4 regions of the Virgibacillus salexigens genome follow, and region 2 is predicted to be linked to each of the others. Evidence: riboswitches for the same ligand, from Rfam matches in the RefSeq annotation. Region 2 holds a riboswitch; each other region holds the start of a gene.
What was found. Region 2 has a riboswitch for S-adenosylmethionine ahead of BN990_RS21830 (YezD family protein). Riboswitches for the same ligand answer to the same signal wherever they lie in the genome.
Positions count from the first base shown of each region.

Region 1: linked by a shared signal. The riboswitch ahead of BN990_RS06895 (methionine ABC transporter ATP-binding protein) and the one ahead of BN990_RS21830 (YezD family protein) in region 2 are both predicted to bind S-adenosylmethionine.
Region 3: linked by a shared signal. The riboswitch ahead of BN990_RS05025 (carboxymuconolactone decarboxylase family protein) and the one ahead of BN990_RS21830 (YezD family protein) in region 2 are both predicted to bind S-adenosylmethionine.
Region 4: linked by a shared signal. The riboswitch ahead of BN990_RS17775 (sulfite exporter TauE/SafE family protein) and the one ahead of BN990_RS21830 (YezD family protein) in region 2 are both predicted to bind S-adenosylmethionine.

Region 1 covers NZ_CCDP010000001.1:1,524,849-1,532,733, reverse strand. The annotation lists gene BN990_RS06920 (cysteine desulfurase) at 1-550, opposite strand, end outside; gene sufD (Fe-S cluster assembly protein SufD) at 550-1,857, opposite strand; gene sufC (Fe-S cluster assembly ATPase SufC) at 1,875-2,660, opposite strand; gene BN990_RS22910 (hypothetical protein) at 2,915-3,085, opposite strand; gene BN990_RS06905 (MetQ/NlpA family ABC transporter substrate-binding protein) at 3,336-4,166, opposite strand; gene BN990_RS06900 (methionine ABC transporter permease) at 4,198-4,866, opposite strand; gene BN990_RS06895 (methionine ABC transporter ATP-binding protein) at 4,856-5,887, opposite strand; SAM riboswitch class I at 5,995-6,104, opposite strand; gene BN990_RS06890 (thioredoxin family protein) at 6,175-6,489, opposite strand; gene BN990_RS06885 (toprim domain-containing protein) at 6,513-6,869, opposite strand; gene gcvH (glycine cleavage system protein GcvH) at 7,057-7,440, opposite strand; gene BN990_RS06875 (arsenate reductase family protein) at 7,520-7,876, opposite strand.
Region 2 covers NZ_CCDP010000001.1:1,299,980-1,307,864, forward strand. The annotation lists gene metE (5-methyltetrahydropteroyltriglutamate--homocysteine S-methyltransferase) at 1-545, opposite strand, end outside; gene BN990_RS05815 (bifunctional homocysteine S-methyltransferase/methylenetetrahydrofolate reductase) at 572-2,416, opposite strand; gene BN990_RS21830 (YezD family protein) at 2,593-2,763, opposite strand; SAM riboswitch class I at 2,859-2,977, opposite strand; gene BN990_RS05820 (glycoside hydrolase family 13 protein) at 3,074-4,852, opposite strand; gene BN990_RS05825 (sugar ABC transporter substrate-binding protein) at 5,104-6,384, shown strand; gene BN990_RS05830 (carbohydrate ABC transporter permease) at 6,477-7,772, shown strand; gene BN990_RS05835 (sugar ABC transporter permease) at 7,778-7,885, shown strand, end outside.
Region 3 covers NZ_CCDP010000001.1:1,112,401-1,120,285, forward strand. The annotation lists gene BN990_RS05000 (helix-turn-helix domain-containing protein) at 1-544, shown strand, start outside; gene BN990_RS05005 (helix-turn-helix domain-containing protein) at 811-1,359, opposite strand; gene pruA (L-glutamate gamma-semialdehyde dehydrogenase) at 1,734-3,281, shown strand; gene BN990_RS05015 (proline dehydrogenase family protein) at 3,423-4,340, shown strand; gene BN990_RS05020 (ornithine cyclodeaminase family protein) at 4,445-5,428, shown strand; SAM riboswitch class I at 5,543-5,646, shown strand; gene BN990_RS05025 (carboxymuconolactone decarboxylase family protein) at 5,810-6,463, shown strand; gene BN990_RS05030 (LLM class flavin-dependent oxidoreductase) at 6,586-7,885, shown strand, end outside.
Region 4 covers NZ_CCDP010000002.1:980,344-988,228, forward strand. The annotation lists gene BN990_RS17745 (NADP-dependent oxidoreductase) at 1-782, opposite strand, end outside; gene BN990_RS17750 (type 1 glutamine amidotransferase domain-containing protein) at 822-1,508, opposite strand; gene BN990_RS17755 (MerR family transcriptional regulator) at 1,603-1,989, shown strand; gene BN990_RS17760 (DinB family protein) at 2,102-2,575, shown strand; gene BN990_RS17765 (LysM peptidoglycan-binding domain-containing protein) at 2,977-3,498, shown strand; gene BN990_RS17770 (DinB family protein) at 3,694-4,152, shown strand; gene BN990_RS17775 (sulfite exporter TauE/SafE family protein) at 4,191-5,078, opposite strand; SAM riboswitch class I at 5,193-5,299, opposite strand; gene BN990_RS22095 (hypothetical protein) at 5,595-5,747, opposite strand; gene BN990_RS17785 (hypothetical protein) at 6,247-6,702, opposite strand; gene BN990_RS17795 (hypothetical protein) at 7,667-7,885, opposite strand, start outside.

The DNA of each region.
Region 1 (7,885 bases), 220 kb from region 2:
TATCTTTAATTGGGTTAACCGTCCCTAATACGTTGGAAACGTGTGTAACAGCAACAAGTTTCGTTCGGTCCGTTACGGTTTGACGAACATCTTCTAGACTTAATGTGCCATCCTCTTGCAACGGAATATATTTTAATGTAGCACCAGTGGCTTTTGCTGCTTGTTGCCAAGGAATGATATTGCTATGATGCTCCATCGGAGTTATAACAATCTCATCCCCTGCTTGTAAGTTTGCTCTTGCATAACTGTACGCAACGGTATTTATTGATGTTGTGGTACCACGGGTAAAAATAATCTCAGCAGTGCTTTCAGCATCAATAAACCGACGTACCTTGTCTCTGGCACCTTCATACGCTTCTGTTGCCTTCGTTCCAAGTGTATGAACACCACGATGCACATTTGAATTATAGCCTCGGTAGTAATTATCTACAGCTTCTATCACAGAAATTGGCTTCTGTGATGTTGCTGAAGAATCTAAATATACAAAAGGATGACCATTCACGTCCTGATTAAGAATCGGAAATTGTTCTCGAATGGCCTTTACATCCATTAGTAAACCTTCCTTTCAATTACCTGAGTTAATTGATTTTTAACAGCTTCAATTGGTAATTGATTAACTACTGGTGCTAAGAAACCATGAATAATCAAGCGTTCTGCCTCTTCCTGCGTAATACCACGACTCATTAGATAATACAATTGAACTGGGTCTACTCGGCCGACAGATGCGGCATGACCAGCTGTAACATCATCTTCATCAATCAGCAGAATAGGGTTTGCATCACCACGTGCCTTTTCACTTAACATCAGTACACGAGATTCTTGTTCTGCATTTGATTTAGAAGCACCGTGTTCAATCTTTCCAATACCATTAAAAATGGCTGTTGATTTATCCTTCATAACACCATGTTGTAAGATATACCCCTCAGAGTTTTTACCAAAGTGAACGATTTTAGCAGTGAAGTTCTGTGTTTGATTTCCTCGACCAACCGATACCGTTTTAGCATTGGATAGGGAATTCTCACCAACTAAATGTGTGATGTTTTCAGATACTGTATTTCCATCATTCATTTGTCCTAATGCCCAATCCACCGTTGCATCACGGTAAGCTACGCCACGACGATTATTATAAGCAGTCGTACCTTGAGCAAAATTATCCACTGCTCCGAATGAAATTTTTGCATTATCTTGTGCAATCACTTCGGTTACAACGTTCGCAACAGTTGCTTCTTGTTCATTGTGCGAGATATAGTTTTCCACATAAGTTAATGAACTACCTTCATCCGCTACAACAAGAACATGGTTAAACAGTGCTAGCTCTGGGTCTTCTTGCCAAAAAATCGTCTGTAATGGAACCTCCACTTCAACATTTTTTGGTACATATACAAAGACACCGCCGTTCATTAAAGCAGCATGTAATGCAGTCAAACGATGCTCATCAATCGAAACTGCATCTTTCATGTAATAACGCTTTACTAAATCACCATGTTTTTCTAAAGCTGTGAAAATATCCGTAAAGATTACTCCTTTGCCTTGGAGGTCTTTACTTAATGTACTGTACGCAACAGAGTGATTTCGTTGAATTAGAAGATTCTCAGGTAGATTATCCTGATCAAGAAATTCTTGTAATTCACTTGGTAACTCACTCAGCGACTGAATAGCATCACCAGGGGCTGTATGTTTGAATTGGCTAAAGTTCCACTTACCGATCTTTGTTTTATCAGGTTTGGGTAATTCAAGAGCATCAGCTTGTTCTAGTGCTTGGAAGCGTAATTCACGCATCCATTCTGGTTCATTTCTTTCTTTCGAAAACTGATCAATATATTCTTTATCGTATGGCAGTTTTGTTTCCACAGTCATATTACCCCTCCTTACCATTACGCATTTTGCTCGATAGTTTCGTCTTCAATACCTAATTCTTCCTTAATCCATTCATAACCTTCCGATTCAAGGCGTTGTGCAAGTTCAGGACCACCCGACTTAACCACACGGCCTTGCATCATTACATGTACTTTATCAGGCGTAATGTAGTTAAGTAAGCGTTGATAGTGGGTAATGATTAAGCAACCAAAGTTTTCATCACGTAGTTTATTGATTCCTTTAGATACAACTTTTAAAGCGTCAATATCTAGTCCAGAATCAATTTCATCTAAAATCGCAATCTCTGGTTTCAATAGCATGAGCTGAAGGATTTCGTTACGTTTTTTCTCACCGCCGGAGAATCCTTCATTTAAGTATCGTTGGGCCATGTTTTTATCAATTTCAAGATAGTCTAAGACATTATCCATTTCTTTAATGAAGTTCATTAGTGAAATTTCATTACCTTCACCACGACGAGCATTCATGGAAGAACGAAGGAAGTCTGAAGTTGTAACACCACTAATTTCACTTGGATATTGCATAGCTAAAAATAAACCTGCACGTGCACGTTCATCAACTTCCATTTCCAATACATCTTCACCATCTAAAAGAACCGATCCTTCGGTAATTTCATACTTAGGATGCCCCATAATTGCAGAAGCCAAGGTAGATTTCCCTGTACCATTTGGTCCCATTACTGCGTGGAATTCTCCACCTTTTATAGTAAGGTCTACACCTTTAAGTATCTCTTTATCTTCAATTGAGACATGTAAGTTTTTAATTTCTAATGTTGATCCTGCCATATTGATACCTCCAAATACAAATAGTTTTATTGTTACTCTGTAAGGAATGTAAGATTCATTCTCACTTTATTCTCATTACAATCTTAAATCATTTCGAATTTATTATCAACTCTTTTAAACAGAGACCTTGAAGTATGGAAAATCCTTTGTTTATAGGATATCATGCCACCATGATAAAGTTCAAAATAAAAAGGTGCGAATACGCATTGTATTCGCACCTTTTTTCGTTATCATATATAGTTAATAATTATTCTTCACTTTTTCATATGCCCTTCATATTCAGCAGCAAAATGCTTACACTTCTCATGCTCTTGTTGACGCTTTTTCTCAATTGCTAGGCGTTTATCTAATTTTCTTTCGTATTCAGCAAAACCAATGTGATGGGTTTGCTGCATTGCCTTTTCCATTTCTGAAGTGTAATTCATGTCTATTCCACTATTAATAGGGAATCATCCTTTCTTGTTTTTGACACTAATAAGCGTATCACAAGTTTATTTCCCTAAACAAAGTGAATTAAAACGCATTTATCCATTTATATAATAAATTTTCCTCTATAACTTTGCTGAAAAAATTCTGTTCCGCTTTTTACGATCATATCCTTCATTATTCTCCCAATTACAAAATTGTTTAAAAATTAAGGCTATCCCCTTAAAAAGAGATAGCCTTTGTCCATCATTATTTTTGATTCCCACTTACCGGTACAACTGCACCACCATATTCCTCTTCCATAAATTGCTGTATTTCATCTGAATGTAATACTTCCACTAGTTTATTTAATGCTTCATTATCTTTATTCTCTGCTTTCACTGCAACTACATTCACATATGGAGAATCTTCATCTTCTACCATTAATGAATCCTCTAGCGGATTTAAGCCAGCCCCAATTGCATAGTTTGTATTAATCACAACTAATGCATTCTCATCTGATTCATAAAAATCAGGAAGCATTGCTGGACCATAATCTGGCGAAAACTTCAGGTTCTTCGGATTTTCCGTAATATCATCAATGGTTGCTTCTGCTTTCTTTACATTTTCATCTAATTTTATTAAGCCATTTTTCTCAAATAAAGATAGTACCCGGCCATGATCTGCTACGGCATTACTCATTACAACTTCTGTTCCTTCAGGAATAGCTTCTAAGCTAGAAATCCCTTTCGAATAAACACCCATTGGCTCAATGTGAATCCCATCAATATAATCTAAATCATATCCTGTATCTTCAATTGTTTGTTCCAGATAAGGAATATGCTGAAAATAATTGGCATCAATTTCGCCATTTGCTAAGTCATCATTAGGAAGAACATAATCCTCATATTCTTCAATTTCAAGCGTAATTCCTTGTTCTTCAAGGATTGGCTTGGCTTGTTCAAGAATTTCTGCATGAGGAACGCTTGAAGCGCCTACTTTTATTGTATTTGGATCTGAAGAACCTTCTTCTCCTCCACATGCAGCTAAGATAATACCTAAACTAATAAAAAGTACGATTGAAGTAATTAGTTTTTTCATTGTTTTCGCTCCTCTTGCTTGTCTTATTTTTCTAACGCTTATCTAATTTTCGTGTAATAAAGTCCCCAAGGAATTGGAAGATAAATACGATAACCACAATAATAACGGAACAGATGAGTACGACATCAAAATCTCTTCGTTGGAAACCAGAATAATATGCATAACTTCCTAACCCACCTGCACCTATTGCTCCAGCCATAGCTGTGTACCCGATTAATGCAATTGCTGTTACCGTAATTCCCGAGATTAATGCTGGCATGGATTCTGGTAACAACACCTTAAAGATGATAGTACTTGTTTTGGCTCCCATTGCTTTGGCAGCTTCTACAACCCCTTTATCAACTTCACGTAAAGCAATTTCCACTAGCCTTGCATAGAATGGCGCAGAACCAATAATTAATGCCGGCAAAGCAGCCTTTGGCCCACGTATGGTACCCATTAAAAACTCTGTAAATGGAAATAACAATAAAATTAATATGATAAATGGAATCGCGCGAAAGATATTAACAAACGATGCTGTTGTAACGTTCAGTACTTTATTTTGCCACATACCGCCATTTCTAGTAAGGAATAATAATAAACCTAATAATATTCCAAATACGAAAGTTCCAATTAAAGCAATAATTGTCATATAAAATGTTTCATATGTTGCCGTCGTTAAGTCTTCTAATTTAAGATTTGGAAATAATTCAGTCAGCATCACGGACAACCTCCAATTCTACCGAGGTTTGTTCACGAATAAACGTAATCGCTTGGGTGACATCATCCTGATTACCACCCATTTGGATGAACAATGTGCCATAAGCCCCTGCCTGAGTTTGTGTGATTTTCCCCTGCAATATACTCACATCTACCTGATATGTTTTAATAATTTGGCTGATCAAAGCATCGTTGGTTGTTTCCCCAACAAAATGAAGCCTAATAATTTTCCCTTGCTCGTTGTTTTTAATTAATTGGTTAATATCATTATCTTCCTCGTCAGATCCCATTACCTGCTTCACAAATTTTTTGGTAACCGACTGCTGTGGATGCAAGAATACATCTAAGACATTTCCTTGTTCAACCACTTTCCCATTTTCCATCACTGCCACTTGATTGCATATTTTGCGAATGACATGCATCTCATGGGTAATTAAAATGATCGTTAGACCTAATTGTCGGTTAATATCCACTAATAAATCCAAAATCGCATTTGTTGTTTCTGGATCTAAAGCCGAAGTTGCTTCATCACATAATAGAACAGATGGTTTATTAGCTAATGCACGCGCAATTCCAACACGTTGTTTTTGGCCGCCGCTTAATTGTGAAGGATAGGACTGTTCTTTTCCTGAAAGCCCAACTAAATCAATTAATGAATGTACACGCTCTAAACGTTCTTCTTTCGATACACCTGCTATTTCTAATGGAAATGCAATATTCTCTTCCACCGTACGTGACCATAACAGATTAAAATGCTGAAAAATCATACCAATATCTTGTCTAGCTATTCTAAGATCCTTTTTATTCAATGCTGTCACGACTTGATCGTTAATAACTACTCGTCCATTCGTTGGTTCCTCTAAGCGATTGAGTAATCGAACGAAAGTACTTTTACCAGCACCGCTATAACCGATAACACCAAAGATATCTCCTTGATCAATCGAAAGGGTCAAATTATCGACGGCTGTTGTGTCTGTCTTGTTTGATGTAAAAATCTTACTCAAACCCTCTATCGATATCACATGTCTTCCTCCTTCATTTCAAACTATCTATTATTGTACCCTATAAAATAAATAAAAACGCCTTTCTGTAAGAGAACAGAAAGACGTTTGAAATTCGTCATTTCGTCCTCTCATCTGTCAAAGCTATGCTTCGCAGGAATTAGCACCTTTCGAATAAACTTCGTCGAAGGTTGCCGCGGTTTCATAGGGCCAGTCCCTCCACCGCTCAAGATAAGAGTAAAGAATCTATTTATTTTCGATAAACTAAATGTTAGCATGCCGTTATACCCATGTCAATGACTTTTCACTTATTTGTTTGCAAACATTTCAGGTTTGTAAGTTAGTAAAAAGTTATAGATGTTCGGAATATCTTTGAAAGCATAAACCTTTTCTATAATTTCACCATCTCTTTTTATACATAAACAAGGCACACTCTCAATTTGATGTTCTTGCATAAACTCTGGATGGAGGGATGCATTCATTTCATAAAAAATGTCTTCTTGATGCACCGACTCTATTTTTGAAAGCATCGTCCTTGCAAGATTACATGTTCCACAAAAAGGGGTAAAAATATAAAGCAGATAGTTATCCTGTTTCAGCTGATCATTCGTAATTAATTGCAAAATATCACCTTACTATATGAAATTTAAATCAAAAAGATCGGATTAACAGCGATCCGTTTGCTCACTAATGTTTGAGCAAGTATATTTTCAGGTGTTGTAGCTACTTCTCGGTATTCACTACTAATATAAATATGGTTAGCATGTGGTAATTCTCTAGCCAATTGTTTGCGTAACTTTATTCCAGATTCATCTTCATCCACTAGGATATAAACGTCTTTATAATCAAGTGCATAATCTTCTAAAAGTTGATCAAAACGTTCTACACCTAAAGTTCCATTTGTACAAATGATGGTTAGGTCTTCAGAAATCACCTTTTTAATCTGTTTCTTATCTGTCAATCCTTCTACAATGATTATTTTTTCTAATTCATCCGTTATCATCACATAGCACTCCTCAGAAAATCAAGCGACAGGTTTTCATATATTATATGATGAAAAACTGTTATTTAGTGATTGTTTTCATAATAAATGTACAAGTTCTGCTCTGAATAGAATCATTTTCTTCATTGTAAAAACAAGGCTGATTGCAATTGAATTGCATATCAGCCATTACTGTAACTAAATTTAATTAATCCTCGCTTATTATTTCTCCATAACCATCAGCAGATAATAATTCGTCTAACTCTGATTTTTGGCTTGGTTCTACTACTACCATCCAAGCTTTTTCGTAAGGTGACTCATTTACATATTCCGGGTTGTCCTCCAATTCTTCATTCACTTCGACAACCTTGCCACTAATGGGAGCATATAATTCTGAAACGGTTTTAACAGACTCTACACTTCCAAAGGGTTCATTGATCTCTAATTCATCACCTGGTTCAGGGAGTTCAACAAAAACAATATCTCCTAGTTCATCTTGGGCAAAATCCGTAATACCAATACGTACATTGCCATCCTCTTTTTTTACCCATTCATGTTCTTTTGTGTAAAATAATTCCTTTGGTAAGCTCAAAACAATCCCCTCCAATATATCATTCCACTTTCACTATACAAGTTTCCATGACATTTATCCAGCATTTCTTTTTAAATTTTTATAGCCAGTGATCTTGAAACAATTCTTCTTTAAAACCAACCGTTACTTTAGAGCCATCTGTAACAATTGGACGTTTTATTAACATCCCATCCGATGCAAGAATTTCTGCTATTTGTTCATTTGTTGCTTCTTTAATTTTATCCTTGATATGTTGCTCACGATATTTTTTGCCGCTCGTGTTAACAAATTTCTTGGCTGGAAGCCCACTTTTTTGAATTAGATCAAGCAATTGTTCTTTACTAGGTGTCTCTTCAACGATATGTATCGGTTGATATGTAACCTGATTATCTTCGAACCATTTTTTTGCTTTTTTGCATGTCCCGCAATTTGGGTACCAGTAAAATATTACTTCCATATATAAACC
Region 2 (7,885 bases):
GTATCGATTAATTCCAAAAGGTTTTCCTTTCGATAGCCTTTTGCAAGATGTAAGTACGTAATTGGTCCCAAAAGGACAGGTTTCCCATCGATACCTAATTTTTCTTTTGCTTCCTGATAAAAAGTAAGGGGGCGGTTCTCCGTTAACGTAGGCTTCGAGTTATCTAATTCAGGAACAATATAATGGTAATTGGTATTAAACCATTTAGTGATTTCAGATGCAACGGCATCTTTTGTGCCTCGAGCAATTGCAAAATACGTTTCTAGGTCAACCTTTCCTCCTTGGTAATTAAAGCGATCTGGGACAATACCAAACATTACCGATGTGTCAAGAACATGATCATAGAAAGAAAAATCCCCTACAGGAATAAGATCTACACCAATGTCCTGTTGCTTTTTTAAGCTCTGAAGTCTAATTTGATCTGTTTCTGAGATTAATTGTGCTTCAGTAATTTCACCTTTCCAAAACTTCTCTAACGCTCGTTTCCATTCTCTCTTTTCCCCGATTCTCGGATAACCAAGATTTGAACTAATAGCAGTCATTATCAATTCCTCCAATACTATTTTTTTAATTATGTCATTTTCGATGTGGAAAGAAGTTGTACACGCGCTTGCATATACGTAACCAATTCAATACTTATGTCATAACGCATAAATGGCGTTACAATGTAAATTCCTTGAAAGTGTTCCAATGCCGTATCAAGCAGTTCTTTTGCAATTTGAATTCCTTGATCAATAGAACGTTGTTTATCATCAGCTACTGCTTTCATCCTTTCTCTAATCACATCTGGCATTTTAATTCCCGGCACTTCATTATGCAGGAACTCAGCATTTCTCGAAGATGTAAGCGGCATAATCCCAATGAATATCGGTTTATCAATATGTTTGGTTTTGTTAGCCAACGCAACAATCGTCTCTTTGCTATAAACAGGTTGTGTTAAAAAATAATCCGCTCCACGTTCCATTTTTCGTTCCATTCGTTTTACCGCTTTATCTATGTGGGCTACATTCGGATTAAATGCAGCACCAACTTGAAAGTTTGTTGGTTTCTTTAGGGATTTTCCAGACAACGATATCCCTTGGTTAAATTGTTTGATTAATTTTATTAAATCGAATGACGTAACATCAAAAACGGAAGTTGCTCCAGGAAAATCCCCGATTTTAGTAGGGTCCCCAGTAATAGCAAGTATTTCATGGATTCCTAAGGTATGTAATCCCATAAGATGCGATTGCAGTCCAATGAGATTGCGATCTCGGCAGGTTAAGTGCACTAGCGGCCTTACCCCAATTTCTTGTTGGATTTTTGCTGCTACAGCAATATTACTAATTCGTGGTGTAGCTAGCGAATTATCCGCTAATGTGATCGCATCTACCCCTACATCGTTCAAGGCGTTAATCCCATTTAAGTACTCGGATGTATCTAAATGTTTTGGTGCATCGAATTCAACAATTACAGCATGTCGTTGTTGAACAATATCAATTAGACCTGACTCTGATTGTTCTTTCTGTTCGCTGACCTTAATGGGGCGTGGCTTAACTGGTACAATCTTTTCCTTAATTGGCTTTGTATGTTTGATGGCATCAGCTGCTGCTTTTATATGGGCTGGGGTAGTTCCACAACACCCACCTAGTAAGCGAATGCCTTCGTTGCGAAAATCGGTCGCACAGTTTTTGAAATAGTTCGGTTCATCTTCGTAGATTAATTTGCCGTCACGATAAGCTGGTAAACTAGCGTTTGGATAAGCTGCTAAAAATGCTTTATCTAGTAATGGGACATCTTTCAGTGATTCAAGCATATGAAATGGGCCAAGTCGACAGTTAATCCCCACGATATCCGCGCCAGTATTCTCTAATCGCTTTAGTGCATCGGGTAGAAGTATCCCATTTTGTAAGATACCAGGTTCGTGCATTGATACATTTGCAATAATTGGAAGATTTGTTTCGTCTCTTGCAATCTCTAAAACAGTAATTAATTCTTCAAGATCATAATAGGTCTCTAAGATAAGTCCATCTACACCTTCTAATAATTGGCAGTACAACTGTTCTCGAAAACTTCTTTTGATTTCATCTGTTTTGGCTTGCAGCGTTTGTGTGCCGTGAATACCACCGATAGTGCCAAGAACAAAAGTTTCTTCATTTGCAGCTTGTTTCGCAATTTTTATGGCTTCGGTATTTATCTTTTTTACTTGATCTTCAAGACCATATCTTGCGAGCTTCATATAGTTTGCCCCATATGTATTAGTTTGAATAAGATCAGCACCTGCATGAATGTAAGATTCATGAATATGTGCAATTTGTTCTTGATGAGAAAGATTTAATGCTTCAAAACAATGATCGACCCCATAGGAATAAAGTAAAGTTCCCATTGCACCATCGCCGATTAAGATTCGTTTATCTAATTCGGCTAACAAGTCCATGTTACGTCTCCTTTCCATATGAAAGTTAAAAAAAGGCATCCAAATTAATAAAGGAAATACAAATACCTTAATTTCAATGGATGCCTTTAGTCGTCTAATTAGCATGTTAATCGTTTATTCGGTTTCCCTTGTAAATAATCTTTAACTGTGCTTTTGGTGTTCCAATAAGCACGTCGTTACCCGTTTACATGTTTTTTTCGTTTTGATTGTAACGGGTACCGTTTCTTTTCCGTTGTGTCAATCTGCGTAATTTCTCCTTCATGTATCGTAATTGCTAATGATCCGAATTCAATCTTCTCTAGAGCTTCAGTAATGTCATTGATTTTCTTGTCGTCGATTCGAGCCATCCCATTCCTCCTTTAATTTGTTAACATTACCTATCAAGTAAAAAAGTAAAAACCTCTTTCGATTGAAAGAGGTTTGATTATTGTTTACTAAACAATTCCCATCTTTCAAACAAGTTTCGTTTGCTGGATTTAGCACCTTTACTCGGAATAACAAATAGAGTATGGTTGCCGCAGGATCAATGGACCAGTTTCCTCCCCTGACTCTTGATAGGTTAATATGAAATTTTGATTGTACTCATTATCTTAGAAACGAATGTGGCTGTCAAGATAATTTTCGAAATTCCCAAAAAAGTATTTTTTTAATTTAAGTTTATACAATTTCAAAAATACGGAAATGAAGAGGGGGTACCGTAATTGAAGTTGGTAATTCATCAATTCTATATTTCCTTGCTTGCTGGTTTTGAATATGCCATTCAGTTAGATATTTACAACTGCTTATACGTAGGATATCTCTAGTTATGTTTGCCTCTTTTTCACCCGCATTAAGAAAGAAGACGAGCCGATGATGTCCGTCGTTTTTCTCATATACAATGGTGTTGCTTGCATCATTCGATTGGAGAAATTGAATGTCACTATGGTTACCAAAAAGTGGATTTGTCTTGCGTAAATGAATAAGAGACTGGACAAATCGATACAGTTCTTGTTTTTGCTGGTTAGGGTTCCACTGCATACATGCACGACACCCTGGATCTGTATCACCAGCCATTCCTATTTCATCACCATAATAAATACAAGGTGTTCCAACAAAGGATAATTGAAAAAGGTACAATAGCTTTACACGGGCTTCATTGTCATTTGCTAAAGTTAAGATGCGTGGGGTATCATGACTATCCAATAGATTAAAAGCGACTTCATTCACATTTTGTGGATACATATGTAAAACACTAGTGATGGTCTCGGTGAATGTAGCAGCATTCATGTTTTGTTTAGCAAAAAAGTCAATCGCTCCATTAGTAAATGGGTAATTCATAACGGCATCAAACTGGTCACCGTGTAGCCATGGCATAGAGTCATGCCAGATTTCACCTAGAATATAAACATCTGATTTCACTTCTTTGACGGCTTGTCGAAACATTCTCCAGAAATGGTGATCCACTTCATTTGCAACATCTAATCGCCAGCCATCGATATCAAATGTTTCTACCCAATATGTTGCGACCTTTAATAAATAGTCTCTGACTTCCTTATTCTTCGTATTTAATTTAGGCATTGTAGGCACAAATGCAAATGTATCGTAATTCGGACGTGGTTTGGTTACTATAGGGAAATTCCAAATATGAAACCAATCTTTATAGATAGACACTTCTTGATTTTTCAACACATCTTGAAAAGGTGGGAAATAATATCCACTATGATTAAAGACAGCATCTAGCATTACTTTGATTCCTCGTTGATGGCATTCTTGGACAAATAGACGAAATGTAGCTTTATCTCCAAATTGTGGATCAATTTCCATGTAATCGATCGTATCGTATTTATGATTGGAATATGCCTTGAAGATAGGGGTTAGGTATATCCCATTGATTCCTAAATCGACAAGGTAATCGAGGTGTTGAATAATTCCTTCCAAGTCTCCCCCAAAGAAATTAGTAGGTGTTGGATCTGCAGAGCCCCATGGCAAACTGCCTTTTGGATTTAACTGTTCATTACCATTAGCAAATCGTTCAGGAAATAGTTGGTACCATACCGTATCTTTCACCCAATCTGGTGCATTAAATACATCAATGGAGCTTAAGTAAGGAAAACAAAAATAATTAGCAATATCCGAGGGGAAACTTGCAAATATTCCACCTTCACTATAAATACAAGATTCGTGTTCATTCGAGCAAATAAACGCATAGCGCATTCTACGATAATTCGGTTTCACAGCAATAAACCAATAGTCATGTAAGCTTGTTGTACCGGTTTTTTTCATGTGTTTTGACACGCTCTGCCACTGATTATCTATCCAATCATAAGGATCACCAAATACAAGTTCCACCATTTCTAGATCATTTTTTTTGGTCCGTAGTACTAAATGAAGGGTCTCATTATCATAGGCATACGCAAAATTATCTTTTGGACGATGATAGATTGCTTCTTTATTCATTTTTTACCTCCCTCTGTACAATCGTTTGCGCTAAATACTAATTAATTTTTAAATACATTACCAATGTTTATAATTATCATAGCATTAATGCTATGATAATGTAAGCGTTTTATTAGTTATTAATTAAATAATTAGAAGTTTCTAAAATGGAGTTGTAATTTTTAGGGAAATATGTATAATTAAGTTATAATGATTGCGCAAACGTTTTCATTATTTATGCAGTTCTCTATTAAATCATGGGAGGGGTACAAGTGAAAAAGAGCTTGATTTATTCATTAACAATGGTATTGGTAGCTGTGATTTTAATTGCATGTGGTCCAGATAATACCGAACCAAAAGAAAATTCTACCAATGAAGGGAAAGCAGCAGGGGATGAAATGCCGGAGAAGCCAGATTCTCTTAAACTTTGGGTAAATGCCGAGGAAAAACAGCAAGAAGCAGTTCAACAAATTACAAATAAATACACAGAGGAAACCGGGATTAAGGTAGATATGGTTCCTGTGGATATGCTGGAACAAGTGGAAAAGCTTGATGTGGAAGGACCTGCAGGGAATGGTCCAGACATTATTTTTCAACCACATGATCGAATTGGTGATCTAGTACTTAGAGGATTAGTAGATCCAGTTAACTTTGGAAATAAAGAAAGCGGTTACACTGATACCGCACTGCAAGCAGTTCAATTTGAAGATGAATATTGGGGATATCCTGCCGTCATTGAAACGTATGCGATGTATTATAATAAATCGTTAGTAGAAAAAACTCCGGAAACGATACAAGATGTTATGTCAATTGCAGAGAGAGATACAGATACAAGCAAAGACCAATTTGGATTTTTAATGGAAGCAGCTAATTTTTATTTTGTTTATCCTTTCTTTTCTGGGAATGGAGCATATGTGTTTGCAAATGAAGATGGAAACTATGATATTTCAGATATTGGATTAGCTAATGAAGGTTCTGTAGAGGGTGGTCAACTTGTTCAGAAATGGTTCGATAACAACTATATTCCTCAAGATTTAACTCCAGATATTATGAATGGATTATTTCAAGAAGGAAAAGTGTCAACGGTTATCAATGGGCCTTGGATGGTAAGAGAATACTCGGAGGCGCTAGGCAACGACCTCGGTGCAGTTCCATTACCTATTTTGGACAATGGAGAAAACCCGAAATCATTTGTAGGAGTTAAATCATATATGTTGTCGTATTACTCAGACAACAAAGAGTGGGCTGAGCATTTAATGGCATATATTACAAACTATGAAAACTCTATGACATATTACGATATTGCTGGGGAAATCCCAGCCCGTGATGATGCAATGGAGGATCCAGCTATTGCGGAGGATCCGATCTTTTCTGCATTTGCAGAACAAACAAAGTTTGGAGAGCCAATGCCAAGTGTTCCTGCAATGCAGCAAGTTTGGGATCCGATCAACGATGCATTAAATTTTATTTCTAAAGGAGAACCAGTGAAAGATGTCCTTGATGAAGCTGTTGAAACCATTCAGGGTCAAATAGACGCTTCTGGAGCAAATTAGGAACAATCTATGGGGAGATAACTCACCATAAATGTTTCACTTGATCATTTTAGAATGATCAAGTGATTCGGGAAATATAGGAGGATACTGGAATGGCAACAAATCATAATAGTGGCAGTGCCTGGATAAAAAAACCTCGTAATATTGCTACGATTTTATCAATTATTCCAGGATTAGGACAATTTTATAATCGTCGTTTTTTGAAAGGTATTAGCTTATTGATTGTGACGGTTTCATTCTTAATTACAACATGGAACTATATTGATATTGGAATATGGGGATTATTCACACTAGGAACTATTCCGCGTGACCATCATTCGATTCAATTACTTATACAAGGGTTAATTTCACTCATCATTTTAGGGTTTGGTATTGCAATCTATCTTTATAATTTGAAAGATGCTAGATCAGATGCAATTGCTAGGGAGAATCATAGATCAAATCCAACTTTAATTCAAGGTATGGCTGCCTTTTATAACAATGGTTTTCCATATTTTATGATTCTGCCTGGTTTATTGATGCTTTTATTTATCGTAGTTGTACCTTTAATGTTTATGCTAGCTTTGGCATTTACTGATTACAATCAATACAATGCTCCACCACGTCATTTATTGAGCTGGGTTGGGTTGAATAACTTTGTAGATTTAGCTAATGTGGGTATTTGGAAAGATACATTTTTGAGCGTATTTACTTGGACTGTAGTTTGGACAGTAGTGGCAACGTCTTTTCAAATTATTTTAGGATTGTTTCTAGCATTATTAGTTAATGATAAACGAATTAAATTTAAACGAACGATTCGGACTATTTTAATTCTACCATGGGCGGTACCAGCATTTGTATCGATTTTAATCTTTTCTGCTTTATTTAATCCTACTTTTGGTGCAATTAATCGAGATATACTAAGTCAATTTGAAACCATGATTCCTTGGCTTTCCGATCCATTTTGGGCAAAGGTAGCATTGATTATGATTCAAACCTGGCTTGGATTTCCATTTGTATTTGCCTTATTTACTGGTGTGCTCCAAAGTGTGCCACAAGATATGTATGAGGCAGCTGATGTTGATGGGGGAAGCCGTTTGCAGAAGTTCCGTCATATTACATTACCACATGTGTTATTTGCAACAGCACCATTATTAATTATGCAATATGCAGGGAACTTCAATAACTTTAACATCATTTATTTATTTAATGAAGGGAACCCCGCTGTGCGTGGGCAAAATGCAGGTGGGACAGATATTCTAATTTCTTGGGTTTATAAACTTACATTTGAGACAAATAATTACAATATGGCTGCTGCAATTACAATCATTATGGGGATTATTATTTCTGTATTTGCGTTTTTCCAGTTTAGAAAAACAGCATCCTTTAAAGAGGAGGGACGTTACTAATGGCTATGTCACAAAAGAAAAAATCGAAAATTGAGGTAACGTTCATTTACTTGTTTTTTCTTATTATGTTCATAATTATTGGTTATCCTTTATTTTGGGCGTTAATGATGAGT
Region 3 (7,885 bases), 190 kb from region 2:
TGGAAAGAAAATAAAACAGATGCGTTTACGAACAAAAAAGACACAACAGCAAGTGGCAGATGAATGTGGTATCTCCAAAAGTCTTCTATCAAAAATAGAAAATGGCCAGACTGCTTCAGCAATTGCCACGCTATCCAAAATTAGTGAAGTATTACATGTGCCATTATCATGGCTATTAGATGATCACGATGATCGCGATCTTGTTTTGCTTCCGCATGGAGAGCGACAATTCAAAGTAGGCGATGAAAATATGGGATACTCCTATGAATTATTAGCCAATCGCTCAAGGTTTACTGGCATTGAACCGACGATTGTACACGTTACTCCGCGTGACATGAATGTTCGTCAAGAAGCGTATACCCACTCACAGGATGAGTTTATCTATATTCTGGAAGGAAAGATTCAATTACTTTATGGAGAAAGCAAACATCATATGGAACAAGGAGATAGTGCTTTCTTTAAAGGGAACAAATCGCATCTGTTTATACCAGTAAATAATGAACCCGCTCGGGTATTAACCATTTTTATTGATAATCATTTGTAAATCAAGAGGCTCAGCAAGGTGCTGAGCCTTTTTAAGACCTAGTTTTTATGGAATAAGCCCTTGCAAAGTGATTATAATAGATCACAACATTAACTTTAATCGTTTTCATTCTGTAGCCTTTCTCTACAAAGCCTATTTTCCAATGTGTTGCCGTTTAAATACTTTCAGCCCTATTTTCTCAATGATTGCGCCTCTGCTTAGCCTTCCTATAGGTGCCCTCGATAATCAATGGTTACAATCATTCCAAAGTCTATTGATATTAATCCTTATTCAGTAGAAGAAATACATAAAAATTTAATTGTTTTATCGGTTCGATTATACCAATTATGCGGGGTGGATGATTCCAAAAATATGCAATCATATGGTTGCAATAGGACTTCTTCATGGTTAACTTCGATGGTTAGAGTGCCTTCTAATACATAGAGGAATTCCTGACCTTTATGTGTAAAATTATTCCCCCGATTATCCCCTGGATTCAAAATTATTAAATTAGGTACAAACAAAGGGTTTTCCATTTCTCCCGAAAGATCTTTATAAATAAATCGATTTTCTGTCAGGTTTTTCGTATCAACAATATTTCTGGTAATTGCCGAACGGGAACCTTGTGTTTCTGAAGAAAAAAAATAGCTTGGATTCACCCCGAGTGCTTCAGAAATTCGTTTTAACGAAAGTAATGTTGCAGATGTTTTGGAATGCTCTAATTGTGACAAAAAACTAATGGAAAGACCGGTTTCTTGAGAGACTTGCTTCAATGTTAACTTTTTTTGTTTTCGCAGATTCTTTACTTTGTTTCCAAGGTTTTCAGAATTTGTCATGGTATACTCGCCCCTTATGCTAAACGGTTCATGATAGTTCACAATTCCTAGTTTTATAGAATGGTATGAAAAAACAGTTGACGAAAAAGCAAAAAATATCTTATAATTTATTTAAACATAATTTAAGTGATACTTAAATACTTTTCACTTAAATTATTGGAAAATTTTCTTAGTTCAAATTTCAAATTAATGTAGCTACGATCTATTTCTTATTAGTAACTAGAAAAAAACCCGCAACAGGCTAGACAACTTATTGATTACAGTAATGATTAAATTAATAAGCACTGCATATGCTTTAGGGTTTCTTCTTTTCACAAGTAGTGAAAACGTTTTCATCATTTGGACTAGTAAACTATAATTAGGAGGTTTTTCATATGGTAGTACCTTATACACACGAGCCTTTTACAGATTTTACAGTGGAAGAAAATCGGCAACAAATGCTTCATGCATTAAAAAAAGTAGAGAAGGATCTAGGTAAGGAATACCCACTAATTATTGGGGGAGAACGCATTACAACAGAAGATAAAATCGTTTCTGTTAACCCTGCTAATAAAGAAGAAGTAGTTGGCTATGTTTCGAAAGCGAATCAAGAATTAGCAGAAAAAGCAATGAAAGTTGCAGATCAAACATTTGAAACGTGGCGGAAATCAGACCCGAAATTCCGTGCGGATATTCTTTTTCGATCTGCGGCAATTATTCGACGTAGAAAACATGAATTCACAGCTCATTTAATTAAAGAAGGTGGGAAACCGTGGAAAGAAGCAGATGCGGATACAGCAGAAGCAATTGATTTCCTTGAATATTATGGCCGTCAAATGCTTGAGTTAAAAGATGGTGTCAAGATCAACAGTCGTCCTATTGAATACAATCAATACCATTATATCCCATTAGGCGTTGGGGTTGTGATCTCACCTTGGAACTTCTTGTTTGCAATTATGGCCGGTACAACGGTAGCAGCTATGGTCACAGGTAATACGGTATTGTTGAAACCAGCCAGTGCTACACCAGTAATTGCTTATAAGCTAATGGAAGTGTTGGAAGAAGCGGGTATGCCTGCTGGAGTTATCAATTACATTCCGGGTCCTGGTAAAGAAGTAGGGGATTATCTAGTTGATCATCCACGTACGCGGTTTATTAGTTTTACAGGATCACGTGAGGTTGGAACACGAATTTTTGAGCGTGCTGCTAAAGTACAAGAAGGTCAGAAGTGGCTGAAACGTACGATTATTGAAATGGGTGGAAAAGATACTATCGTAGTAGATAATGAAGCCGATCTAGAGTTGGCAGCTGAATCGATTGTACAATCTGCATTTGGATTTTCAGGACAAAAATGTTCGGCATGTTCACGTGCTGTCATACATGAGGATGTCTATGAAGAAGTGAAAGATAGAGTCGTAGAGCTTACCAAAGAATTATCAGCTGGGAATCCATATGATAACTCTCATTTTATGGGACCAGTTATTGATCAAGGTGCTTATGATAAAATTATGGATTACATCGAAATTGGCAAGCAAGAAGGAGAATTATTAGCAGGCGGCTCAGGTGATAATCGTATAGGTTGGTTCGTAAATCCTACTGTTTTTGGTAATGTAAGTCCAGAAGCAAGAATTATGCAGGAAGAAATCTTTGGACCAGTAGTTGCACTTACAAAGGCAAAGAACTTTGATGAAGCGATTGAGATTGCCAATAATACAGAGTATGGATTAACTGGTGCCGTAATTACCAATAATCGTACCCATCTTGAGCAAGCAAGACAAGATTTCCATGTCGGTAATCTTTACTTCAACCGCGGTTGTACAGCTGCAATTGTAGGTTATCAGCCATTTGGTGGATTTAATATGTCGGGTACGGACTCTAAAGCAGGTGGACCTGATTATCTGATTCACCATATGCAAGGTAAAACAAGCTCTGAAATGTTATAACATAATAACAATATCTCACTCCTGCACTGCTTTACAAAGTTTTGTGGAAATGCGTAATCAAAATCATGGGAAATCACTTATTGTGTTTTTCCCTTGCTTTTGATCGTTCATAAACTATAGATGGTTGGGGGGAGGATCAACGTGGAACAAATCATGCGCAATTTCTTTTTATTTTTATCCAATAATAAACCACTAACGAAAGCAGCTAAGAAGTATGGTTTTCGATTTGGAGCATCGCGATTTGTTGCAGGAGTAGATATTAATGGTGCGGCTGAAAAAATAAAAGAGTTAAATGCCAAAGGATTTGACGTTACAGTCGATCATTTGGGAGAGTTCATTGATAATGAAGACGAGGCTAGGCAATCTGCTCAGGAATGTATTCAGGCGATCAAGGTCATTGCAGAAAAAGAATTGAATGCACAATTATCGTTGAAATTAACTTCTTTGGGAATGGATATATCGTATGAATTAGTTATGGAGAACATGCGAAAAATTTTGCAGGCTGGGACAGAATATGGTGTGATTATAACGATTGATATGGAAGATTATCAGCGTACAGAACAGACGTTAACCATATTTAAGTCATTACGACAGGAATTTGATAATTTGGGAACGGTTTTACAGGCGTATCTTTATCGCGTGGAAGAGGACTTAGACGCATTAGATAGCTACAACCCTTATCTTCGCTTAGTTAAAGGTGCTTATAAAGAGTCCGAAAAAGTGGCATTTCCAAATAAACAGGATGTCGATGATAACTATAAAAAAATTATAAAAAAGAACTTATTGAATGAGAATTACACAGCTGTTGCAACGCATGATGACAGTATTATTGCTTATACCAAAGAACTGGAAAAAGCGCATGATATTCCTCGTGACCAATTCGAGTTTCAAATGCTTTATGGAATTCGTATTGAATTACAAGAACGATTAGTCGACGAAGGATATAAAGTACGTGTATATATGCCGTATGGAGATGACTGGTTTGGTTATAATATGCGTCGTTTGGCCGAACGTCCAGCTAACGTTGCCTTTGTATTAAAAGGAATCTTTAAAAAATAGTCGGTTTATAATGTGCAAGATGCGATTTGAGAAAGGTTTTATGCCGATATTCTCATAACTGCGCTTGCACTTTTCTATTACATATACATGAAAGGAAGAAAGCTATGTTAATTCTTTCAGAGCAAGAAATTAAGGATCATTATTTTATGAACGATGCAATCTATGATGTAAAGCAAGGGTTAATTTCTAAAAAGAAAGGGCAAATTACTAATCCGCATCGGACAGTCATTGACATACCGGCGCATCAAGCTTCGAGTCTATATATGCCAAGTGCAGACTTATCACAGGAAATTGCCTCCGTGAAATTAGTCAGTATTTTTCCTGAGAATCCGAAACAAGGAAAGCCAACTACTCAAGGTGCATTAGTATTAACCGACGCTAGTAATGGGGAACATATTTGTATGATGAGTGCATCATTTTTAACTCGTTTACGTACAGGAGCACTGAGCGGGATCGGGACAGAAAAATTAGCTAGAACGGATGCACAAACATTGGGAGTGATTGGAACGGGGGCCATGGCCTTTGAACAAGTCCTAGGTGTTTTGGAAGTTCGTGATATCCAAGAATTAATCCTATTTAATCGGACGATCGAAAAGGCGTACACATTCAAAGAAGCATTAATGACCTGGGGGATTACGATTCCAATCAAAGTAGTGGATTCACCGAAGCAAGTCATGCAAGTGTCCGATATTATTGCTTGTAGTACAAGGTCGGATAATCCGGTATTCGATGGAAATGATCTACGACCTGGTATGCATATAAATGGGGTTGGTTCGTATTTGCCTAGCATGAGAGAAGTAGATCTAAAAACCATTCAGACAGTTGATAAGATTATTGTGGATGATTTAGCCAGTATAAAAGAAGAAGCTGGTGAGTTAATTTATGCGAATCAAGAAAGTGATTGGCAATTTTCTCACATCCACGCAGAGTTAAGTGATGTTGGTGGTGGAGATCGATTATTGCGAGAAACAGATCAAGAAATTACTTTTTTTAAATCCGTTGGAGCTGCCTATTTTGATCTTGTCGTAGCTAAAGGAATTTATGTAAAAGCGAAATCGCTAGGAATAGGTCAAAAGATAGAATTGTAGTCTCTTAACCAACAATTAAAAAGATCTTATCGGAAAAATGTAAAAAATCATACTTGACACATTTTTCGGTATTCGGTATTATTGTGTACAATTCTTACTAATTAAATTGAATATTCCTTATCTAGAGTCGGGGGAGGAATCTGGTCCAGTGATCCCGCAGCAACCGTTACATATAACAAGGTGCTAATTCCAGCAAGCATTTGCTTGAAAGATGAGAGAATGTAGGCGATACAGCAACCTCTTCTCATCGGAAGGGGTTTTTTCATTGGTCATTATAGAAACCGTATATCCTCTTCCATTAATCCAACTAAATGAATGGGAAAAGTTATATTTAATTAGTGAAATGATTTATTTATTAAAGGAGCGATAACATTGAGTAATATAACGGAGAGTTTGTATAAAAAATCTTATTTCTCACGGATTCAAGAGCTTAGAGAATATGCCCCAGAAACATGTAATACTTTTTTTGCTTTTAATGATCAGGCCTTAGCTGAAGGAGAGTTGCAGGCAAAGCTAAAAGAATTAATTGCCGTTGCTGTAGCACATATTACAGGATGCCCATACTGCATTGAATTACATGTAGGCAATGTGAAGAAACAAAAAGCAACAAAAGAAGAGGTAACTGAAGCTATCTTTGTTGCAGCAGCATTAAAGGCAGGATCAGCAGCAGCCCATGGAGTTAATGCATTGAATGCGTATGACGGGGAAGGAACTGATAATTTGTATCAGGCGTCTTATTTTAACCGATTAAAGGAATTTGCAGCATTAAATGGGGCTACATTTGACGCATTTCTTGATTTTGATAAACAAGCAATCCAAACGAATTACCTGACTGAGAAAGAAAAGGAACTAATTGCAGTGGCATCAGCACATACCACAGGCTGTGCATATTGTATTGACCTTCATACGAAAAATGCAAAACATGCGGGGGCAAACCGCCATGAAATTGCTGAAGCAATCTTCGTAGCTGTAGCTTTGAAAGCAGGGTCTGCTTTGGCACATAGTGTAAATGCACTTAATGCCTATGACGACTAAACCGTCTCCTAGGTTAGCACGGGGGCACCGAATCCTCATGAGTTACCATCAATCAGGGGAGGATGAAAATCACCAGAGTGGTAAAGATTTAATTTAGGATAACGCATAAGGGAGAGTTGGATATGGCTAAACAAATTCACTTTAACGGATTTATTCAGAATTCACCTTCTCCACATTCGACAGGCTTGTGGAAGCATGAAAAGGATGAAGGAGTTAAACATAATACACTTACCTACTGGATGGACATTGCTAAATTGCTAGAGAGAGGGAAATTTGATTCTCTATTTATTGCCGATGTATTAGGAACTTACAGCGTTTATAACAATAGTCATCAGGCTGCAACGGAGCATGCAGTACAGCTTCCAGCTCATGATCCACTAATTCCAATAGCAGCTATGGCTGCTGTAACAGAACATCTAGGATTTGCACCGACGATATCAGCAACATATGCACAACCGTATTCACTAGCTCGTCAGCTTTCTACGCTTGATCACTTAACAAATGGAAGGGTGGCTTGGAATGTCGTCACCTCTTATTTAGAAAGTGAAGCTGTAAACTTGGGACTTACTAGTAGACTGCCAAAAGAATTGCGTTATGATCGAGCAGATGAATTTTTGGAAGTTGTGTACAAACTTTGGGAACAAAGCTGGGAAGCAAATGCCGTTGTTTATAATCGCGAGAATGATCGTTTTGCTGACCCAGAAAAAGTACATTTAATTAATCATGAAGGAAGATTCTTTCAAGTACCTGGCCCGCATTTAGTAGAGCCCTCTCCACAGCGAACACCTGTCATTTTTCAGGCTGGTGCTTCTCCAAAAGGAAGAGATTTTGCAGCTAAACATGCGGAGGGAGTCTTTACCAAAAATCATTCCTTGGATGCATTAAAGAATTATACAGCCGATATCCGAAATCGGACAGTAAAGCAAGGGCGTAATCGAGAAGATGTACGAATCTTTCCAATGATTCTACCAATTATTGGTTCGACAGAAGAAGAAGCGTATCAAAAATATGAAGGATTAAAAGAACAGGTCAGTTACGAGGGGACAGCTGCTTTATTATCTGGTCATACAGGAATTGATTTCTCAAGTTATGACCCAGATCAATATATAGAAGATATGGAAACAGAAGCAGTACAGGGTAATTTAGATATGTACACTAAGGACCCAAATAAAAAGTGGACACTACGTGAAGCAGTGAAGAATCATGGACTTGGGAATGGGACGGTGAAATTCATTGGTACTGCCGAACAAATAGCCGATAAAATTGAAGAATGGGCTACCGTTGGCGATGCAGATGGGTTTAATATTGCCCAGTCCTATTCACCAGGGACATTCCAGGAATTTGTTGATTACGTTATACCGGAACTGCAACAGCGTGGCATCTATCGTACAGAATATGAGGGGAAGACACTAAGAGAGAATA
Region 4 (7,885 bases), on a different contig from region 2:
ACGCGAATACCGATATCCTTTTCGCCTGCTTTTAAATTGTAGGATGAAATAGCACCACAAACGGGTACACGCGCAAAAGTGTTTAACAACGGCCAGACTGCATCAGAGATTTCTCCACCTACATTCTCAAAATACACATCGATGCCATTCGGGCAGGCTGCCTTTAATTGTTTATAAACATTTCCTTGCTTATACTCAACAGCACCTTCAAATCCCAATGTTTTAGTTATATAGTCAGCCTTCTCTTTTGAACCAACGATGCCAATAACATGCGCACCTGCTTGTTTCGCAAGCTGACCTGCCACCTGGCCAACTGCCCCTGCAGCACCCGAAATGACTACCGTTTCTCCTTCTTTCGGTTCACCAATATGCATCATTCCGAAATAAGCAGTTAATCCTGGCATCCCAAGCGGTCCCAGCGCCGTGCTCGGACTTAAACCAGAAGTGTCTACTTTACGAACCTGTTTTGGCTCAACAACATGGTACGCTTGAAAATCGAGCTGCCCAGTTACAATATCACCTTTTTCAAACGATTCACTCCTCGATTCCACCACTTGAGACACAATACCTCCATTCAAAGGAGCACCTACTTGGAAAGGCTCAATATAGGATGGCCCGTCAGACATTCTCCCTCTCATATAGGGATCTACAGACACATATAATGTCTTTAATAACAACTGATTTTCTTTAGGCTCTCCTACTGCTACCTCTTTAAATTGAAAAGTGTTATCATCTGGTAAACCATTCGGTCGTTCATGTAAAATAAGTTGCTGTTGTTTCATCTTCATCCTCCTTATAAAATGAAATATTCCAATAGATATTTACCCGTTCTTTAACTGATTTAATACAAGAACTGCCACGTCTTCACTTGACGCAGGATTTTGGCCAGTTATTATTCTCCCATCTTCTATAGCATACGCATCATAGGCTTTTTCTGCCTTGTGATAGTTAGCCCCGCGTTTGACAATTTCATCTTCGGTAAGAAATGGGACATATTCATCTACTCCAGCTAGTTTTTCTTCTTCATTGGAAAAACCTGTTACCTTTTTATCTTTAATGAGAAATTCATTTTTTTCATTCTTTATATTAAGCAACCCCGCTACACCATGACAGACGGAAGAAATAATTCCTCCATTTCTATAAATTTGTTGACTTATTTTTTGCAACTCGTGGTTCTCAGGGAAATCCCATACCACCCCATGGCCACCAGTAAAATAAATAGCCGCATAGTCATCAGGTCTTACTTCCTCGGGCTTCATGGTAGAACCTAACTCGTTCATAAACGTTTTGTTTTGGTACCAATCCCAATCTACCGGTTCTGCCATTTCTAAACTATGAGGATCAATTGGAGTATATCCTCCCTTAGGACTGACGTAATCTACTTTATATCCCGCTTCTGTTACCTTTTTAACAAAATGAACCGCTTCACCTAGCCATAGGCCAGTTGCCCGGTTTAGATCTGGATACTTCTCAAAACTGGTTACGACAACAAGTATCTTGTTACTCATTTCTATCCCCCTTAACGTTTAATAGTTGATCATCTTCATCATATCCGTTAAAGTACACTTTAACGCAACTATAATGCCTTAAGGAGAAATAATAATGACCTATTATTCTATTAATGAAATATCAGAAATGACTAACCTGTCCCCGTCTACACTACGCTATTATGAAAAAGAAGGTTTAATTCCTGTCATTGAAAGAGATAAAAATGGCGTACGTGTATATAATGAGACGAATTTAGAATGTATTCAGTTTATTATGGTACTTCGATCTACCAATATGCCTATTATCGATATTAAGCAATACGTAAAATTATTTCATCAAGGGGAAGAAACCATCCATCATCGAAAAGAGCTGATTCAAAGCCATAAAGAAAAAGTAGAAATAGAAATTGCCGAACGAAAAAAATACTTGCAACGAATTGAATGTACGCTTGATTACTATGAAGCAATGGAACGTCGATCGCGACGAATGAAAAGTTCTTAATATTTCATCATCATACCGTCCTCTATAGATATAATCTCTTACTATCTAGCAGGAAAAAAGGATAATAATGACGAAATGACTAACAGAGATCATGAATATGGGAGGGTTTTTCTTGGAACAAACCATTTTTAAACATATGGAAACCGTACGCAGCATTACCGAACAGGCGATGAAGAAAATTCCAGAGGAAACGTCGGACATTATTCCGAAAGGTTTTAACAATAATATTCGTTGGAACTTCGGACATATCGCATTTATACAAGAAAAGCTTGTCTTTGGTCTTTTAAAGGAAGAAATGAACATTCCTAAAGACTTTGGACGTTTTTTTGCTGCTGGAACGAAACCGGCAAACTGGGAGGAAGCACCACCTTCATTTGTAGAGATTGCTGAGGTCTTGACGGAACAAAAAACGAGGATAGAATCCTTTATTGAAGGGCGTTTGTATGAAAAGCTGCCAACGCCATTTACAAACAAGGCAGGAGTTACGTTTTACACGGTTGGTGAAGCATTTTTATTTAGCTTTTACCATGAAGCATTACATATGGAAACAATTAAGCGAATACATCGATCTATTTCTTCTAATTAACCTTCTAGATTATGATATTGGTAAATATTCATCAATCGTCTTTATTTGGTACGTCCATGATACAAACTCATCATAAAAGCTTTCAACTGATTCTACAGCATCTCTTATCAGATTTGATTAGCATGGGCCCGGAAGTTCGCCGGGCTCATGCCTTTTTATTATTGTTTTTAGTAAAAATAATAATAACCACCTTCCCTTAACTTCCGCAATTAGAACCTTCACCTAAACCGGGACCACTTATTAGGAATAGCTCTTTTTATCATCGATACCCGAACCTACATTCCCTATTAAAATTCGATTACAATTTTTCAATTCTATTAAAGTCCGTTGGAAAAGTAGATTGATATACGAAAGCATATAAAAACATTCCAGTTTTTAAAACAATTAATGGAGGTATTAAGATGAAGTACATAACTTTAGTAACATTACTAACCTTAGGTTTATTTTTATTTTCTACCGAAGCACATGCTAGTGGAAAGTATACAGTTGAATCGGGAGATGCCCTATCAAAAATTTCAATGGATCACAATGTAAGTGTGGATGAACTACTTAATTCAAATCCTGCTATTACCGATCCAGATAAAATATTTATTGGTCAAACGCTAACCATTCCGGATGTGAAGGGCGAAACGTATACAGTAACAGCCTATACAGCTGGCTATGAATCAACAGGGAAAGAACCAGGTGACCCTGGTTATGGTATAACAGCTTCAGGCGCTGAAGTACAAGAAGGGCAAACGGTTGCTTGCCCGCCAGACTTATCCTTTGGGACCAAAATTTCCATACCATATTTTGACAAAACATTTACTTGCGAAGATAGGGGTGGAGCAATTACAGGAGATAGATTAGATGTTTATATGAATGATTTAGATGATGCATTAGAGTTTGGAGTGAAAGAATTACCAGTTCAAATAGTAAATTAATACTTCGTACAACTTTCCACGGATTAGGAAATTTGTTGGGCATGAGTTCACAATCAAATCGGACTCATGCCTTTCATTTTTTGTAACCTTTTGCTTCCTCTCCCCTCCTTTGCCTTTATCATTCTACTTCTATTGCTGAAATCTTCCGATAACTTCCAAATATGTGTTATGATACTAAAAAAGGAGGTACGTTTAATGACTCCAAAGGAATTACTATTATTACAGCTGAAGGCTGTCCATGATACGGATGGCTGGTTTGTGTCCTTCCAAACTGCAGTGAAGGACCTGACAGAAGAAGATGCTTCCAAGATAAGCATGGATGAAACCAATAGTATTCGGGAGATTATCAATCATTTAATTTACTACAACGAGAAACATCTAAACCGCTTTAAACAAATGGAGGACAAGGATCATCCATTACAAACAATCAAGGAAACATTTCATAATAATGAAAATCATTCCTGGGATGCAGCGCTTTTAAAAATCGACAGCCTATACTCCGAATGGGAAAGCGTAGTGAAAGAATCGATACACCTCCATGACTGGGAAGAAACCATTGCGCATATAACCATGCATAACGCATACCATATTGGACAAATTGTTCACATTAGAAAACAGTTTCACTTATGGAATGATGGAAGAGGAATAAACTAAGATACCCGCCAAAACCTACTCGGTGGGTATCTTGGTTGCTATCCCGCATTTTGGAATTGATTGGCTGATTTGCTATTTCTTCGAACCACCGTAACAATCGAAATAATCCAACCGATAATCATTATTGCATAAATAATTGTAGTTATATTAGAAGCAACAGCTATCTCTGTTAATATCGTATTGGCATTTGTTAGAATAATAAAACCTCCTACTAATACGCCAAGGATAAAGGATGGGATTTTCCGAACAAGCCAAGCAGCAAGTGGTGCTGCAAATACGCCACCAATGACAAACGCTAACACCCAAATCCAATTAATCTGCTCCCATCCTAAAAACATTACAAAGCCTAACGTAGCAGAAATAGTAATACCAAATTCGCTTGTATCCACCGTACCAATTACCTTACGAGGCACTGCTCCTTTTCGGGAAAGGAGCACAGGGGTATTTATTGGCCCCCAGCCACCACCACCTACGGAATCAAAAAAACCCGCAATCATAGCAAGAGGATATAAAAAACGATGCTTCAATTGCCGATGCTTCCCATTCGATCCCGTATCTGTCTTTATTATTAAAAAACGGAAGAGGATATATATCCCTAAGAGAAGCAAGAAGCCAGAAATATAAGGCTTAATCAAATCTCCAGGTATACTACTTAAAAAAGCTGCCCCACAAAACGCACTTATCATTCCAGGAATCATCAAGCGAAATACAATTCCTTTATCGACATTGCCAAATTTATAATGGGAAATCCCCGATGCCGCTGTAGTAGCAATCTCCGCCATATGAATGGAAGCTGATGCGATTGCAGGGGCTACTCCATATGCTAGTAGTAAAGACGAGGATGTTAAACCGAATGCCATTCCTAACGATCCATCAATTAATTGGGCAAAAAAACCAACGAGTGAGAATATGATTAATTTTCTCAAGCTGCAACACACTCCTTTTAATTAAAGTATTCCGATCAATATAGTATGGTTTATAATTAAAAAAATTTTAAGCCCTTATCCTTCAAAGGACAAGGGCTTAGGTATGATCATTTACCCTCATCTTTCAGACAATTTGTCTGCTGGACTTAGCACCTTCATCTCTAACATGAGGTTGCTGCGGGATCAAAAGACCAGATTCCTCCCCCGACTCTTTATAAGGAAATAATTGTATATCATTTTAATTTAATAATCACTTTATAGGAGCTTCCCAGCTTTGTCAATAGCTTTTGCAGAATTTTTAAATAGGTTCGCATACATTGCTTACATCAGTGATAGCTATGAAGAAAGCTAGTTGACGTAAGGTATCGATATTAAAATCCCTCTTAAATCGCAACATGCATTATATAGAAACATCCCCTTCTATTCCCCTTCTTTCTTCAATAAAATGACCATTATATCGAAGAGATAATATAACACCTCTAAAAGCAACAAGTAGGCCGTAAAATAAAATTCCGATTACACTCGACCCGTCCCAACTCCCGGCTCACGAATTTCCCCCTTACAGGAAGCTAATCTGTCACTATAAAATTCCACATCATCAAATGAAAGACCAATGTATTTATCTATATCGCATACCCCTGAAGAAAGATTACTATAATAACTCAACATATTCATAGCCCCTTTATGCTGGTCGATGGACCAAGTTCTTATTCAGGATAAGTACCCGTTTGATGAATACTCCATTCATAAACTTACATCTTTAAGTTAGGGAGCAAATTAAAGGTGATAGGTATCAAAAAAGTTGTGAGTGATACTACTAAGCAAGTTATATTTATTATTCTGTGTTTCAGATCCTTTGCCTTGTAGATTTCTGTTGCAGAAAGTATTGTTCCAATTAACGAAAGAGTAGTAACTACTGATACAATTACCAGTAAGATAAAGGCTATACCTTTGGCAGGAATCATATTCCATAAAACTACAAACGATGTGATGCCAATCAATATTAATAAAGCAATCAACACTGAATATCTACTTGGGGTTCTCATTAATAACACCCTTTCTCCTTTGATAATCTTGATACACTTTATAATAAATGGCATTAGCCTTTCTTATGAATAATTGATTGATAGAATTATATGTAGGTAACTGTAAAATATCAAAGTGTTTATTATAAATTATTCATTCTGACGATTTCTCCTATATTAAATCCTAACCAACCCCCGATTAACGGGAAAGTATCAGAAGGAAAATCTAATTTTACTGAGTCAAAGTTGATCATAAACAAAAGCACCGTAAAAATAACGCTAATCATACTGATGATGACAGCCTCTGTCATTGTTTTTCGCTTCCAGCGCCTCTCTCCCCTGTGATCCCTGTCAAAAGCCTGGACAAGCCTGTTTGTCTTTGTACCAATCATCTTTCCTGTCTTAAGGGTATATAATGTATGCGCTGCCATAATCCAAAAAAACACGCAACAAAGAATTAAAAAAGCTAAAAACGTTCCACCTGTCTTTACATAATAAGCAAACAGAAGGAATAAAAACAGCATCCCAAAATTGTATTGGATTAACTGCTTCTTTTTTAAACGCTTAACTTCTTGTATATCCCATTCTGTTTCATCCATCTTATCCTCCCTTTCTATACTGACCCTGATTATCTCCAAGTCTCATAACGGCAATCGTGGATGCGACTATAAGACCGTTCATCCATCTGTTAAATTCAGAAGGGTAGCCACCCTCTTTTAATCAGTCATAAGAAAAGCATCTTCTAAATCCATGGAAAGCGCCGTTGACTCTAATAGGTGATGCATCTGTATTCCTGTTTTGTGCCTGTTTGTTGAATAAAGCAATTAGCTAAATTCATGATGTAGTTTGTTTCTTCTTGAAAATTATTATTTCAGTTAGAATAGCAATAAATGACATTATTCCTATACCTATAACAGCATATTTCAAAGCCGTTCCACTGTTATTCGTAATAAGATTATTTATCGTTATGATTCCCACTAATATAGCCAATCCAAACTGTTTCAGAAATTTATTATTTGTGTGGTTCTTTAAAGTCTTAGTAATGACTAAAAATAGGGATATAGCTGACAATGTTAGTAATACAATCATCTTTCTTCACCTCTTTCATTCCTAAGTGTTTTTAAATGATCCGATCGAATTTAATCCCTATTATTCTTTTTTTCGCTCAAGAAATTCCAGACACACTATACAGTCCAAAAACAAGATTACTAATAAACCCATTAAGAGTAAACGGGTAGTATTTTATACTTATCAGCAATAAGAAGAAGCGTTAACAAAACAGCAGTTATAAATATGGGTAAAAGAATCCAATAACGCTTATTTTCAAAGATTTAAAACTAAAAATACTTTTCAAGATTTCAATACCAGACATGTGATATCTTCCAATAATTTACCACTGAGATTTAAATGAAGCATCATTTTCAGGCTTGCATCTATATTATATGTTAGAATGTTTCACTTCTCAGAATCGCATCAAATGCTTATTCAACTATCTGGTCCTTAAGACAAAATTATTAGATTTTAAAATATAAATTAAATATTTTAATTAATTCTCAGTATGTATTAATTATTACTCTTAGAAAAATCGACCTCAATCTCTAAGTGCTCTCCTAGAGGCTCACCACTACCATCCACAGGTGAATCTATAATTAATGTTGCCTTTTTAATATCTTGAGCAGTAGATTCTTTCAACCTAAATGTAAATTGACGAAGGTAACTTCCATTATTATACTCTTGAGTATTTTTAAGTATAGACATATTAACAACACTGCTCAAAAATTG